Linked DNA regions of Kordia sp. SMS9. The protein of the gene in region 1 interacts with the protein of each later gene in a pairwise test. Links are inferred from orthologs where the notes say so. Each region holds a gene or a part of one and is shown in the gene's direction. Other genes may lie near its edges.

Region 1 (7,446 bases):
AAATGGACAATGATTGCAGATGAACATAAGTACCGTTCCGTGTGTTCCTTTTGCATCGTTTAGCGAAATGGTTTTGTCTGAAACTGTATCGATTAAAGAAAAATTAGGAGCTTTTGTGCCTAAAGAAAGCATATTGGAAGGAGTCAGTGCCATTTGTGAAATTGTTTTTTAAAGTATAAATTTACTCAAAAAAATACAATGAGTGAGGTATCTTGGAGCGATTTTGAAAAAGTAGACATGCGCATTGGAACCATTATTGAAGCAAACGATTTTCCAAAAGCCAGAAAACCAGCCTATCAACTTACCATTGACTTTGGTGCCAACATCGGAATTCGAAAATCATCCGCACAGATTACCAAGCGTTATACAAAAGAAGAATTGATTGGCAAACAGATTATGGCAGTTGTGAATTTTCCTAAAAAACAAATTGCGAATTTCTTCTCCGAATGTTTGGTCATGGGCGCTGTTGATGGTGATGATGTTATTTTGATGCATCCTTCAGCTAAAATTCCAAATGGTTTGAAGATATCTTAATAGTATTGAGTATTGAGATTTTAGTATTGAGAAGTTTCAAAGAACAACTTTATAAGTCAACAAATTAACGAAATAAAAATCCCCTAAAAAAATTACTTCTTAGCTTCCACCAATTCTAATTGATCTACGGAAATTTTCGTAGTAAATATTCCGTAATTCACTATAGCTTTTCCTTTTTCCATTTCGTCAATCGTTCCTACAGCTTTTCCATCATGCATACGAACGCGATCGCCGATTTTTAAAATTGGTTTTGGCTTTTCTGCTTCTTTTTTGGCGGCTTTTTTCTGCTCGATTTTCTTTTCCTCACGAATAACCGCCACTTTTTGAATGACTTCTTTTTTAGCTTCTTTTTGTTTTGCCTTTTGTATGTTTTTTTCCTTAGCGGATTGTTTTTTTCGTTTGGAATTTTCAGTCTCTACAATACGTAAAAACTCAGAAATCAACGGACGTTTCTTTTTATTGTCAAAATAACGTTCGGCAATTTCATTGATCTTATTTCCAAGATGAATCATGCGTTTGTCATGATCATACAACTGCTGATAACTCTCTAATTTGGACTTTGTTTTCACATTCAACGCTTCCAAACGTTCGTTTTCTTCACGCGCTTTGATTTCTTCTTCTCGTAACAATTTAGACGTTTTTTCCATGGCGCTGCGTTCTTTTTGAAGCTTTGCTATCGTGGCATCAAAACGTACTTTTCCACGCTCAATTTTCTTCTTTGCTCTGTTGATCAAACTGTACGGAATGCCATTTTTTTGTGCAACTTCAAAGGTAAATGAACTTCCTGCTTGTCCCAACGCTAATTTGTATACAGGTTGCAACGTTTTGCTATCAAACATCATATTTGCGTTGGTCGCGTATGGCAATTCGTTCGCCAATAACTTTAAGTTGGAGTAGTGCGTTGTGATGATTCCAAAAGCTTCTCGCTCATAAAAAACTTCCAAGAAGGTTTCCGCCAAAGCGCCACCCAATTCAGGATCACTTCCCGTACCAAATTCATCAATTAAAAACAGCGTTTTATTATTACATTTTCGCAAAAAGTAATTCATCTGCTTCAAACGATAACTATACGTACTTAAATGATTTTCAATAGATTGTCCGTCTCCAATATCTGTCAAAATTCGTTCAAACAAACACATTTTACTGCGTTCATGCACAGGAACTAACATACCACTTTGCAACATCAATTGTAACAAACCGATCGTTTTTAAAGTGATACTTTTTCCACCAGCATTTGGTCCAGAAATCACAATAATTCTATTATCTTGACTTAGTTCAATTGTCTGCGGATATGTTTTTTCGTTACGTTCTTTATTTGTTAAATAGAGGAGTGGATGGTACGCATCTTTCAAAAATAATTCGCGTTTCTCTGAAAGTTCAGGTAAAATAGCGTTCATAGAAGCCGCATATTTAGCTTTGGAATAGCTGACATCTAAATCACTTAAAAAGTCTTGATATTCCTCTAAAAGCGGCGCAAACGGTCGTGTAAAGTCTGTCAATTCCTTTAAAATACGCGTAACTTCTTCCTTTTCTTCATATTCTAAATTCGACAATTCTCGCGAATAGCGCAACGTAATTTCAGGTTCAATATAAACAATGCTTCCCGTTTTAGAATTTCCCATAATGGCACCTTTGACTTTGCGGCGATGCATGGCTTTTACGGCTAAAACTCTACGGTTATCAACCACCGTTTCGCGAATTTCATCCAAATAATCAGCTTGATTATATCTGCTCAAGGCAGAAGAAAAACTCTGATTTATTTTTCCGCGAATGCTTAAAATTCCACGTCGAATCCGTGCCAATTCTGATGAAGCCGTATCTTTTACTTCTCCAAAACGATTGATGACGTTGTCAATCTCGGTAATCAGCACTTTTGTAAATTCAATACGTTCCGATCGTTTGTGAAGCGTTGGGTAATATTCGTGAAACTTCTTAAAGAACTTAATCAAGAGATTCACGGCGCTAGAAATGGCAGAAATTTTACGAAATCCTAAAATTTCCAAAAAACTATTTTCAATCGCTAACAGTTTAATTTCCAATGAAATTCCTTCAAAACCATGATTCGGAATCACGTTTTCATTTTCAAAAGATGCCAAGTATTCATTGACGTACGACAAGTTTGTTAGCAATATCTCTTTGTCTTGAAAAGGTTGTGTATTGCTAATTTTCTGTTTTCCGTAGGTCGTAACAGCATGCTCTGAAACTTGTTGTAACACAGTTTCAAACTCTAAATCATCTAATGTTTTGGAATGTATTTTAATCATTGTAAATTTGGACTACTAAGAATCTCGATTGTGGTCTAATTTTTTCAGACGATGGCAAAGGTACTTATTTATATGTTGATTTTGAAATAATAAACAATCTTATAAATGGGCCATTTTTGTGCAATTTTGAGGTAAAACGCTATTGAAAAGACAAAATATGAATATAAAAATTGAAGAAAGCTGGAAATTTCATCTACAAGACGAGTTTGAAGAACCGTATTTTAAAGAATTGATCAATTTTGTCAAAACGGAATATACACAACATCAATGTTTCCCGAAAGGGAAGGACATATTTGCCGCATTTGATCATTGTCCGTTTCATCGGTTGAAAGTGGTGATTATTGGACAAGATCCGTATCATGGTGTGGGACAGGCAAATGGATTGTGTTTTTCTGTAAATGACGGCGTTCCACAACCACCTTCATTAATCAATATTTTTAAAGAAATTAAACGCGATATCGGCATTGATCCGCCTGTGAGCGGAAATTTAGAACGTTGGGCAAAACAAGGTGTGTTGCTATTAAATGCTACATTGACGGTTCGTGCGCATCAAGCAGGAAGTCACCAAGGAAAAGGCTGGGAAACCTTTACAGATGCTGTGATCAAAATGATTTCAGAGAAAAAAGAAAACGTGGTTTTTTTACTTTGGGGCGGATATGCCAAGAAAAAAGGGGCTAAAGTTGATCCCAATAAACATTATGTACTTACGTCAGGACATCCATCACCGTTGAGTGCCAATCGTGGGTATTGGTTTGATAATAAGCATTTTAGTCGTTGTAATGATTATTTGGTGAGTCAGCGTATTGAGGGAATTCGATGGTAGCTTGCTTCGCTTTTAGCTCGCCTTTGCCTTTTAGACTTGTTTCTCGCTTTCGCGAAATCTCTATGATACGATTTTAGTGAATTTATCGTCAAGCTGAACTTGATTCAGCTTCTCATAAAGATGCTGAATCATGTATTTACAATAGAAATGAAGAGTTTACAATACTTTTCAGCTTGACCTTTCAATCATCTAAAAATAAAAAAGGTCACAACATAACGTTGTAACCTTTCGTATATATAATTGGAAAGTTTTTACTAGTATACTTCTACGCAGTTTGCTTCGTCTGCGCTTGCAGTCATAATGTAGTTTTCCTTTGCGTCGTCTGCATCTGCAAAGTTAACTCCTTTGCCCATGCAATTAGATCCACATGACGCTAATAATAAACCTGCTGCTGCTAATGCTATAAATGATTTTTTCATAATGATAGTTGTAATGTTAATAATCTGATAAATAATTTGGTTGTAAATAGAAAGTAACATTTTGCCCTTATTGCTTTCTGATAACAAATGTAACATGACAACCGGCAATCGTATCATTTTATCGTTTACCTGTTTAAATTTTCGTTAAATTGCATAAAAACGTCATTTATCGACCATTCGCAGGGTGAAATACACCATTCGTCGACATAAATACCCTTTTGAAAAGGGGAAAAATCCCCTGTATAAACGGGTGTTTCTACGGATGTCTAAAATTTGTAAAATTGAATAAAATGTAGTATAAATCTGTATTATATACATGATTTTTTTAGAGAAAGAAGTATTTATACTAATTTGTGTGTCAAGCTCTTATAACTCCATTTTTCAGGAATGATATCTAAACTGAGTAGTTTTTCTTGGACTTTTTCAATGGTTTCTTCGTCGATTAATTCTTGACTCCATTCGGTTAATGATAACCATTTTTGTACATCATCCAACTGCTGTTCGTAGCGTACAGCTATCCGTTCGTCGATATTTGGAATGTCTTTGAATTTTGACGTCATCTCGTTGATAATTCGTAAAACAGTTTTTACCGTTTCTTCATCTTCAGCTAACAATTCTGATCGCACAGCAATCACAAAACAGGGCCAAGGTGTTGGACAATCAGCAACACGTTTAAATATTCCTTGATCTACCAACGGTTTTGTGGTAAAATGTTCCCACATAAAATAATCGCCTTTTCCCTTGTTCAATCCATCAATAGCACCTTCTAAATTGTTAATGACTTCGAAACCAAGATTGTCGGTGTCCCAGCCATTATTTTCGGCATTGATATACGCCATTAAATGCGAGCCAGAACCAAAACGACTGATGGCAGCTTTGGTTCCTTCTAAATCGTCTATCGTATTATAAGTAGCATCAGCCGCAACGTGAATTCCCCAAATTAAAGGCGATTGCACATAGGTTTGTACAATTTTAGCAGGATTTCCCGCTATGATATCTTTAATGATTCCTTCCGTAAGGATCACAGCAATGTCTATTTTTTCATTCCTAAGTGCTTTACACATGGCACCTGTTCCGCCAGGATAATCTTTCCAACGCAGGTTGATGCCTTCTTTTTCGTACGCACGTTCTTTAAGTGTTAAATACCAAGCCAGATTGAAGTGTTCTGGAACACCACCGATATTAATTTTCTTCATTAAATTCTCTTTATACTAATTTCTCTAAGGTGTATTGAATTAACTGATCTACGGTTTGTTTGGGAGCCTTACTGAATTCGCCAAGTGGACGATTTGCAATAATGGCATTCATGGAAAGGGAGCGATGTCCTAGCAAATTTGCCAATCCGTAAATTCCTGCGGTTTCCATTTCTAAGTTTGTTATTTTTTTATCTTGATGTGTGAATGTTGCCAACTTTTCATTTAAGTCTTCATCTTGAACGTTTAATCGGATTTTACGACTTTGCGGCCCGTAAAAACCAACATTGGTTCCTGTAAAACCTAACATAGTTTGCTCAGACGATAGTTTGTCGATCAACTCTTGACTTCCTTTCACTACATACGGTTCTGATTTCTTGGGCGACCAGTGGGTTTGTTTCATGAACGCTTCTGAAAATTCGGTTTCGAGTACATGATCGCATTCATAAAAGTGTAACAAACTGTCAAAACCAATCGCATATTCGCTAATTACAAAACTATCTGTGGGAACGTTTTCTTGAATAGAACCCGAAGTTCCAATTCGCACAATATCTAAGGTTGTCAATTCTTTTTTAACGGTTCGCGAAGCAAAATCTACATTGACAAGTGCGTCCAATTCGTTAAAAACAATATCAATATTATCGGTGCCAATTCCTGTAGAAAGTACGGTGATGCGCTTTCCGCGAAGTGTTCCAGTATGTGTTACAAATTCGCGTTTTGTTTTTTTAATTTCGATGGTGTCAAAATAAGCACTTACCATTTTTACGCGATCTGGATCGCCAACAATAATAATGGTCGTAGCTAGGTCTTCAGGAAGTAAATTTAAGTGATAAATACTTCCGTCAGGATTTATAATAAGTTCTGATTCTGCGATTCTATGCATGTTTTGTAAGTATTTGTTCAGAAGAATGATAGCAATAGCTGTACTTATGGCAATTTCCAAAAGTGGTATTGTCAGAAAGTTGATCGTAGAAATTTTTCATTTCATCAATCGCTAACAATCCTATTCTGTTTAAAGTTAAACGATCGTTTTTAGTGTCATAAAAAGCAGCTAATTTTTCAATAATTCGTGCGATTTGCAAATCGCCAAAACCATAATATCCTTGGTACTGTAAAATGTACCCTGTAAGCTGTCGTGTGTTTTTTATTTCTTCTTTGTGAATAATTTTGAGAATGTGCGATTCTAGGACGTTCAATCCACTCGAAATATTTGGAAAACGCTTTAAATGCGCATTGATACAGTTGGAAAGATAGGGAAAGGAAGAAGATGTGGTTACATATTTTTTAAAGTCAATATGATTGTCAGAACAATACAATTTCCATAAGGTATCTGCTAATTCGAGATCATCTTTAGTTAATTCAATCTTTTCTTGATAATGTGTTTTGAGTTGTTTATCAGAAAGTTCGCCCAATCCTTTTAAATTTTTCTCATGTTCAATCCAGCCACTACAGACCAAATAAATGTTGCCAGTAATTTTTAAATGTTTCAGGTGACTCAACGCCGCCATCATATTAATATGACAAAACAAATCATATTCAAACCATAAAACTACCGAAGTATATTTTGCAAAATTGGTTGTCAATAATGGAATTAAAAACGAAGTATCGTACGTCATTTCAGTATCAATAAATTGTTTTAAATATTCCATACGCGCTTCTTTAAAAGCATCCGATTTTAAATCGTAAGCTGTTTTTCCTTCGCACAGCATTTCACGCCAAACCAGTTGATCGTCTGTAATGCCTAGTTTTGCGAGCCTCGGCGTTAAACTATCGCCATTTAATATGTGTAAGGTTTGTTGTAACATTATCCACCTACACGTTTTACATTGTATCCTTCTTTTTCAAGAATTTGTACAATTTTATCTCTAAAGTTCCCTTGAATGATAATTTCACCATCTTTGACACTGCCGCCAACACCACATTTTACTTTCAGTAATTTACCCAATGCTTTTAAGTCTTCTTCAGAACCGACAAAACCTTTGATCACTGTGACTATTTTTCCACCACGACCTTTATTACTAAAATGTGCTTCTAGTTGTTGCTGTTTTTGGGAAAGCGTTTCTTCAACAGTGTCGTTTTCCAATTCAAAATCATCATTGGTTGAAAAGACAAATCCGCCTAAATCTTCCAGACTGTTCATTTTTTTCTTTGCCATACAGTTGTTTTCTTGCAGTTTGGGTTTTTATCAATTGTTTATAAAATCCAATATATGA
Region 2 (7,562 bases), 1.1 Mb from region 1 along the record:
ATTTTGTGATTTATTTTCTTCTTAAAGGTAAAAAAAGTTTATCTATGACTGTTACGGTAATCCCATCAACCAATGTAGTTTTAAACAAAAAAACTCCCGAAAAGGAGCTTTTTTTTAAATTCATTATTAGCAATAATATTTTTCTAATTTCAATTCCAGCCATCAGTTGTACATGGAATTACACGAGAACTATCTTCAATCGGACGTGGATCTTGTGGAACTGGATTGCAAGGATCTTGACTGATACAACCTTTTTGCATAGTCATCATACTGTGTGTTGTTGGTGCGCCACCATTGACAAATCTTGCTTCTAAACTAGAAATTGTTTGCTTTTTTAAACCTAAAGTTTTCATTTGTTTTTTCATGATATATATTTTTTGTTTCGTTGCAAATATCCTTCAGTGAGTAGTTTTTCAAAACAGGAAAACCAATGAAATGGCGACCGTGTTTTTCCCCGTAAAAAATCCCCAATGGTATGGGGATTTTAACTTATACCAAGTTTACATTTAAACTGGTGTTTTGGATACGAAGTTGCTTTGGCTGTATAGGATGCTGTGAATGGTTTGCATAGCCTTAGCTACGGAAAGTATTCGCAAAGAACTAAACTGCCAAGTGAGCGAGTTTATAAACATCATTTTATGTGTAAATTGGTATTACTTGCAATTTTAAAAAGTAAAAAGGTTAGCATTTGTAGGTGATTGTTAATGCGCTACAATTCAATTTTACAGATAATTTAATATCACATTCTTTTGTTGCACATTGAATTACCACAAAACTAATTGGCAACGGATTTGGCAGTGTCGTATATGCACCAGCTCCTCCTTGAATTTGTTTTTTTGAAAGTGATGAAATTTTTTGCTTTCGTAATTGTAAAGAAATTTTTTGTTTTTTCATGAGTATTATATTTAAGATTAGTATTGCTGCAAATGTAAACTAAGTCTTACTTTATTAAAACAGGAAAACGAATAAGAATGTTTGAGTGTTTTCCCTTATGAAAAAACTACTTTTCACTGTAAAGAACTTTTGATTCACAAAAAAAAGCCCTTCTGCGAAGAAGAGCTTTTGTGAGTTTATAATTGTGGTAAATTATTTTGTGGTGTCAATTTCTACAAGTTCAATTTCAAAAATTAAGTTTGAGTTCGGTGGAATTGGTCCGTATTGACGAGAACCATATCCTAAATAAGAAGGTACAAATACTTTTGCTTTTTCGCCCAATTTCATGCGTAAGAATGCTTCTTTAAAAGCAGGAACCAATGTTGCGCTTTTATTGTAGATGGATGAGAAAGGTTGGTAAGCTCCTTGACTTGCCGATGCTTCATTGTAAAGTCCATTTTCTTGTGCAACTTCCTTATACGTAGTGTAAAAAACTTTTCCATCTTCAAAAGCACCTGTACAGTTTACCTTTACATAGTTTGAAACGGTTGGTTTTTCACCAGTAGTATTTTTTTGAGTGGTAACCATTACCATTCCCGTAGGAGATTCAAATACTTCTCCTAAATTTTTATTGTCTGCTACAAATTTTGCAATAACGTCTTTTATTTTTTCTTTTTCTTTTGCGTTAAATTCAGCAGTGATACCTTCTTTAAATTCTTCATATTTATTTAAAAGCGTCGGTTCGTCTTCTGTAAATACTTTAACTGCATCAAAGGCTTTCGCTTCTTTTCCAACACGAATGATAGTTACTTCGTTCATAATCACATCTTCTAAGGGTTTTTTAGAACCTGGATTAACCGCTACATTTGAAATACTGTCTTGTATTGCAATTCCTTCCACTAATTGTCCAAAAACAGAGTGACAGCTTACACGTGGACGTTCACAAGGCTTTGGTTTTCCTGCAAAGTCTAATGGATCTAAACTTGGATATGGAACTTCTGTAATGAAAAATTGACTTCCGTTGGTAGCTACACCACCAGAATTTGCCATAGATAATACACCTGGTTTGTCGTGTTTTAAATCTTTGTCAAATTCGCTTGCAAAACGGTATCCTGGATTTCCGCTTCCTGTTCCTGTTGGATCGCCACCTTGAATCATAAATTTATCCATAACTCTGTGGAAAGAAACTCCGTTATAGTATGGTTTTCCTTGTTGATCTGCCGGAAGTTTTGGATGTGTTCCTTCTGCCAATGCAATAAAATTAGCTACGGTTACAGGCACTTTTTTGTAGAACAAGCGAGCGACCATAGTTCCTTTATTCGTTTTAATTTCGGCAAAAATACCATTCTTATCATCTTGTGCGTCGCCATTAGCAGCAACTTGATCAGTGCTGGTTGAATTTTTATCATTTTTACAGGAAGTAAATCCTAAAGTGATAATCGCAAGACATAGTGTGATTGTTGTTGTAAATACTCTCATTTTAATTTTCTGTTTCTAGGTTTTTGTTGTCTTTTTTTATATCAAGTAAAGTTATAGTAGATTTGATTGGAACATTGGTTCCAATGCGTTTGTTATCTCCGTGATATCCATACGCCACATGCGATGGAAATAGAAATGTTGCTGTTTCTCCTTTTTTCATCAATTGTAAACCAAAACGCAAACCAGGGAAGATTTGTTGTTTGTCTACTACATATTGTTGTATGCCAATTTCTTCTTTTTTGTAGATAGATTCGCCTGTTGTCATTCTGAAGATATTATACGCATACGTTAACGTGTCTCCTTTTTTTGGAAAATACGATTCTTGCTCACTTTTTGTATTGTAAAAATACCAGAAGCCATTTTTAGAAGCGATATAGGTATTAGTGCTGTCTTGTTTGATATACTTTTGAATATTGGCTTCTTCTTTGGCAATGAGCGCTTTGTTTCTAGCAACCGATTCTTTTAAAAAAGAACCAGTACTTTTGCTCACAGGTTCTCTTGCCTGTGGTTCTGAACAAGAAACGATAAGCATGCCAAGAAGACAGAAAAGCGCAATTTTTTTCAACATATTTTTAATTTAATTCGTCTTTGTACGCAGCTAAGATTTTGGTGAATCTTTCAGCCGTAGCTTCTAATGATTCATCACTTCGCCCACCAGCTGCATTGGTGTGTCCGCCACCATTAAAGTGCGCACGTGCAAATTCATTTACTGAAAAATCACCTTTAGATCGCAATGACATTTTTACATACGGTTCTTGGAGATTTTCAATAAAAATTGCAGCAAATTTAATGCCTTTTAGTGATAATCCATAATTTACAAAACCTTCTGTGTCACCTTTTTTAAAGTCGTAACGCATCAATTCGTCTTTACTGATAGTAATATAGACGGTATTATAAGCTTCTAATACGACTAAATTTTTTAAGGCGCAACCTAATAATTGCAGGCGACTTAAACTGTTAGTATCATAAATTGCATTGTGAATGGCAGCATTTTCCGCCCCTTTATCTATCAAATTGGCAATAATTCTGTGCGTGGTACTTGTGGTTGCTTTAAAGCGGAATGAGCCTGTGTCCGTCATAATGCCTACGTACATACACGTTGCCATTTCTGTATTGATCAATGCTTCATCACCCAAAAAAGTAATAAAATTGTACACCATTTCACAGGTAGAACTCATTTTCGTATCCGAATACATATATTTCGCATAGTTAGATGGTTGCTGATGATGGTCAATCATTACAAAAGTTGCTTTTGTGGCTGCAACTACCGATTCCATTTCTCCAATTCGACTCAAATCATTAAAATCTAACGTAAAGATAACATTGGCATCATGTAATACTTTTTTAGCTTGCGTATTTTCATAATCGAACTTTATAATTTCGTTTTCACCAGGCATCCATTTTAAAAAATTAGGATAATCGTTAGGCGCAATAATTGTGGCGTTGTGTTGCCTTTTTTTCAAGTAATGCCAAAGCGCCAGCGTGGAACCAATAGCATCTCCATCAGGATTTTTATGTGGAATAATGACAATATTTTTAGGTGTGGCTAGTAGTGTTTTTACACCTTGTATTTCAGCTTCATTCATGCGTTTCAATTCTGTAATTCGATCATAAATACTATAAAAACGATGAAGATTGTAAGGCTTCTCATTTCATAGCTGGCTAATATACTAAAATAGGCTTGCAAATAAATTGTATTTGTGTACTTTTGCACCGAAAATCAAAGATGATTTTACAAAATTAGAATTTATAACTACTTATACTTATTATAATGGCTGGGAAAAGAACTTTTACCATGATTAAGCCTGATGCTGTAGAAAATGGACACATCGGCGCTATTTTAGAAAAAATTACTGCTTCAGGATTTAACATCGTTGCAATGAAGTTAACACAGTTGAGCAAGCGCGATGCTGAGGAATTTTATGCTGTTCACAACGAAAGACCTTTCTTTGGAGAGTTGGTAGAATTTATGACAAGAGGACCAATTGTTGCGGCAATTTTAGAGAAAGAAAACGCAGTAAGCGATTTTAGAACCTTAATTGGAGCTACAAATCCTGCGGAAGCTGCAGAAGGAACGATTAGAAATTTATATGCAACTTCTATTGGAGAAAATGCAGTTCACGGTTCTGATAGCGACGAAAATGCTGCTATTGAAGGCGCTTTCCACTTTGCTGGAAGAGAAACTTTTTAGTTAGAAGCGCTTTGCTTTTAGAGTGTTAGATTTTTAGATCGCTTCGCTCTTAGACTTTTTTATAAAATATATTTTGATAGCGTGAGTCTGAGACTCGCGCTATTTTTATATGATCACATTTTGTCATTCCTGCGAAGGCAGGAATCCATTTTTCTACTGTAACGCTAAATTTATTTTTGAAAAACCTATTGCGTTTCTACATTGTTGTGTAGTTTAAACACCTTAAAGGGTAAGCTCTACTGTTCCAGAAACTAAATTGATATGACAACAATCAGTGCTAACAGTATAGGTACTACTAATGACCTCTTGATTATTTATGAATCCTTTAAATTGAACTTGTCGTTCTTGATTTGCTTCAAGACTTCCGTCATCTAAGAGAGGATACTGCCCAAGTTGTTGTGCAATTTCAAATCCAGATGCAGAGAGTAATATAGTCATGTCTTCATTAGTCTCGATATTTATCACTTCATAAGAATCTAAAGCTACAGGATTTTGATTTTGGTCTTTTATGGATATAACAATCGTTATAAATTCCGTTGTACATGGTACATTTTCGCAATCAGAGTTTGAATCATCGTCGTTATTACAAGAAATTAGAAGAGTAGCTATGAAAAGAGATGTTATTATTAAAAATGGTCTCATTGATTTAATCATTATTGTAAGTTTTTTATTCTTAAGATGTAAAAAAAGTAGAATGGTTGCGTCAAATTTTTTAATTAGATACGGTTTGTTTTTAGAGTGTTAGATTTTTAGATCGCTCTTAGACTTTTTAAAATATATTTTGCTAGCGTGAGCCTCAGACTCGCGCTATCTTTTTTATTGGATGTCTAAAAATCTAAAAGCGAAGCGGTCTAAGAAATTTCCGCTTAAGCGGAAACAAGTCTAAAAAATCTATCTAAGTACCAAATTTTTAATCAATTCCTTGCCAAGACTTTCATTCAGCATTCGGATGATTTTCTCTTTACCATAACTCAATTCTTCACGCAAAACCGCAGAAGATAAAGAAACATACAATGTGTCATTTTTTAGTATGACATTGGTTGTATACGTATTTACGCCATTCCCCATTAATTGTAACCAAGCATCACGCGCGTCAATTTTGTCCAAACCATCTTCAAGTCGATGTTCGGAAACGAAATCTTTCAATACTTCGCTAATGGTTCTATGTTCGGTGTGTCTTTTTTTCAAAATGAATTATAATTTAAAAATCTCGTACGATTGATGGATTTCTTTTACAATGCTTTCAGTGCGTTCTACATGTGTGTCACTGATGAAAATTTGCCCAAAATCATCGTCATTTACTAATGACATAATTTGTGCCACACGTTGTTCATCCAATTTGTCAAAAATATCATCTAACAATAGAATGGGCGTAACATTGGCTAAGTTTTTAATAAAATCAAATTGCGCTAGTTTCAACGCAATTAAAAACGACTTTTGCTGTCCTTGACTTCCAAATTTTTTGATTGGATACGTTTCGATAGAAAATAACAAATCATCTTTGTGAATTCCTACACTCGTATATTGCAATACTTTGTCTTTTTGGATGCTTTCTTCTAACAAAGATCGAAAATCTTTTTCATGTAATTGACTTTTATAGCTGATATTTACAATTTCTTTTTCGTTTGCAATTGCTTTATAGCGTGTCATGAAAATGGGCAAAAAGGCTTCTAAAAACTTTCTGCGTTCTGCGTATATCTGCGAACCTAACTCATGCAGTTGATCGTTGTAAATGCTGAGTGTATCGCCATCAAACGTGCTATTTAAGGCAAAATACTTTAACAACGAATTTCGTTGCGAGAGTACTTTATTGTAATTAATTAAATTTTGTAAATACTGCTTATTGGATTGAGAAATGACGCTGTCCATAAACTTTCTGCGCGTGTCGCTTCCTTCAATAATCAAATCGCGATCGGCAGGCGAAATAATCACCAATGGCAAAAAACCAATATGCTCTGAAAGTTTATCATACGGTTTTCCATTGCGTTTCACCATCTTTTTTTGTCCTCTTTTCAGCGAACAGATAATATTTTCGTTTCGATCAACTTTTTCATACGTGCCATCAATCACAAAAAAATCTTCGCCGTGTTTGATATTTTGGGAAGCCACCGGATTAAAATAACTTTTCCCAAACGATAAATGATAAATAGCGTCTAAGACATTGGTTTTCCCAACGCCGTTATTCCCGACAAGACAATTTATTTTTGGGTTAAAATCAAAAGAATTTGTTTCAAAATTCTTGTAATTGATCAGTGATAATTTCTTTAGAAACATGAAAATAGAAGCATCATTACAATAAAAATGCAAATTATTGAAAAATATCAAATAAATAAGCTTTTAATTCTACTTAAAAATTTTATTTTTGCGCACATTAATATTCAATATATGGCAACTTACAAGAAAAGAGGATATAAAGTTAAAACCAAAGCGGAGAAAGAGAAGGAAGTTCCTGCTGAAGAAATAGAAAGTACAACAGCAGAAGTTTTTAATACTTTAGATGAAACTGCGTCCAAAACGGAAGAATGGGTAGCTAGAAATCAAAAGTTTATCTTTATAGGTATTGGAGCAATTGCCGTAGTACTTTTAGGATACTTAATTTATGCGAAAATTTTTGCGGCACCAAAAGAAGTAGAAGCTTCTAATGAAGTGTTTCAAGCAAATACATATTTCAATCAAGCTGTTAACACAGACTTGAGTCAAGATGTAGTAGCAGGATTAGCTACAAGAGATTCGTTATTAACTTTAGCCTTAGAAGGTGGAGAAGGAAAGTACGGATATTTGAAAATTATTTCTGAATACGGCGGAACAAGTGCTGCAAATTTGGCAAACTACAATGCAGGAATTGCGTATTTGAATTTGAACAAATATGAAGAAGCTATCAAACACTTACAAGAATTTTCATCAGATGATGTCATTATTGGAGCAAAAGCAAAAGGTGCTATTGGTGATGCATTTGTACAACTAGGACAAATGGATACAGCTTTAGAATATTATGAAAAAGCGTTTCAGCATAGTACAA

The links. The genes of interacting proteins can lie anywhere in the genome.
Region 2: the proteins of KORDIASMS9_RS17315 (region 1) and KORDIASMS9_RS12675 interact in binary tests that used the Escherichia coli proteins (3 or more experiments, as listed by UniProt). The link is inferred for Kordia sp. SMS9 from one-to-one orthologs.

The regions. Positions count from the first base shown.
Region 1 is NZ_CP031153.1:4,068,799-4,076,244, reverse strand. Bases 1,906-4,788 are described here. They hold KORDIASMS9_RS17315 (uracil-DNA glycosylase), read left to right. Parts: upstream 1,906-2,955; coding sequence 2,956-3,621; downstream 3,622-4,788. Other genes in these bases: KORDIASMS9_RS17305 (substrate-binding domain-containing protein), read right to left, coding at 4,382-4,788; KORDIASMS9_RS17310 (hypothetical protein), read right to left, coding at 3,876-4,040; KORDIASMS9_RS17320 (DNA mismatch repair protein MutS), read right to left, coding at 1,906-2,798. Also shown: KORDIASMS9_RS17330 (thioredoxin family protein), read right to left, coding at 1-153; KORDIASMS9_RS17325 (tRNA-binding protein), read left to right, coding at 199-534; more of KORDIASMS9_RS17320, read right to left, coding at 627-1,905; more of KORDIASMS9_RS17305, read right to left, coding at 4,789-5,236; KORDIASMS9_RS17300 (nucleoside phosphorylase), read right to left, coding at 5,247-6,116; KORDIASMS9_RS17295 (DUF1835 domain-containing protein), read right to left, coding at 6,109-7,038; KORDIASMS9_RS17290 (translation initiation factor), read right to left, coding at 7,038-7,388. UniProt on the Escherichia coli protein: Excises uracil residues from the DNA which can arise as a result of misincorporation of dUMP residues by DNA polymerase or due to deamination of cytosine.
Region 2 is NZ_CP031153.1:2,932,919-2,940,480, forward strand. What follows is about bases 2,835-5,833. They hold KORDIASMS9_RS12675 (nucleoside-diphosphate kinase), read left to right. Parts: upstream 2,835-4,123; coding sequence 4,124-4,543; downstream 4,544-5,833. Other genes in these bases: gldI (gliding motility-associated peptidyl-prolyl isomerase GldI), read right to left, coding at 2,835-2,920; KORDIASMS9_RS12670 (bifunctional oligoribonuclease/PAP phosphatase NrnA), read right to left, coding at 2,925-3,938; KORDIASMS9_RS23290 (hypothetical protein), read right to left, coding at 4,766-4,981; KORDIASMS9_RS12685 (DUF721 domain-containing protein), read right to left, coding at 5,435-5,731; KORDIASMS9_RS12690 (DNA replication/repair protein RecF), read right to left, coding at 5,738-5,833. In the rest of the region: KORDIASMS9_RS12650 (hypothetical protein), read right to left, coding at 150-365; KORDIASMS9_RS12655 (hypothetical protein), read right to left, coding at 682-894; KORDIASMS9_RS23970 (peptidylprolyl isomerase), read right to left, coding at 1,087-2,352; more of gldI, read right to left, coding at 2,354-2,834; more of KORDIASMS9_RS12690, read right to left, coding at 5,834-6,817; KORDIASMS9_RS12695 (tetratricopeptide repeat protein), read left to right, coding at 6,929-7,562. UniProt on the Escherichia coli protein: Major role in the synthesis of nucleoside triphosphates other than ATP. The ATP gamma phosphate is transferred to the NDP beta phosphate via a ping-pong mechanism, using a phosphorylated active-site intermediate.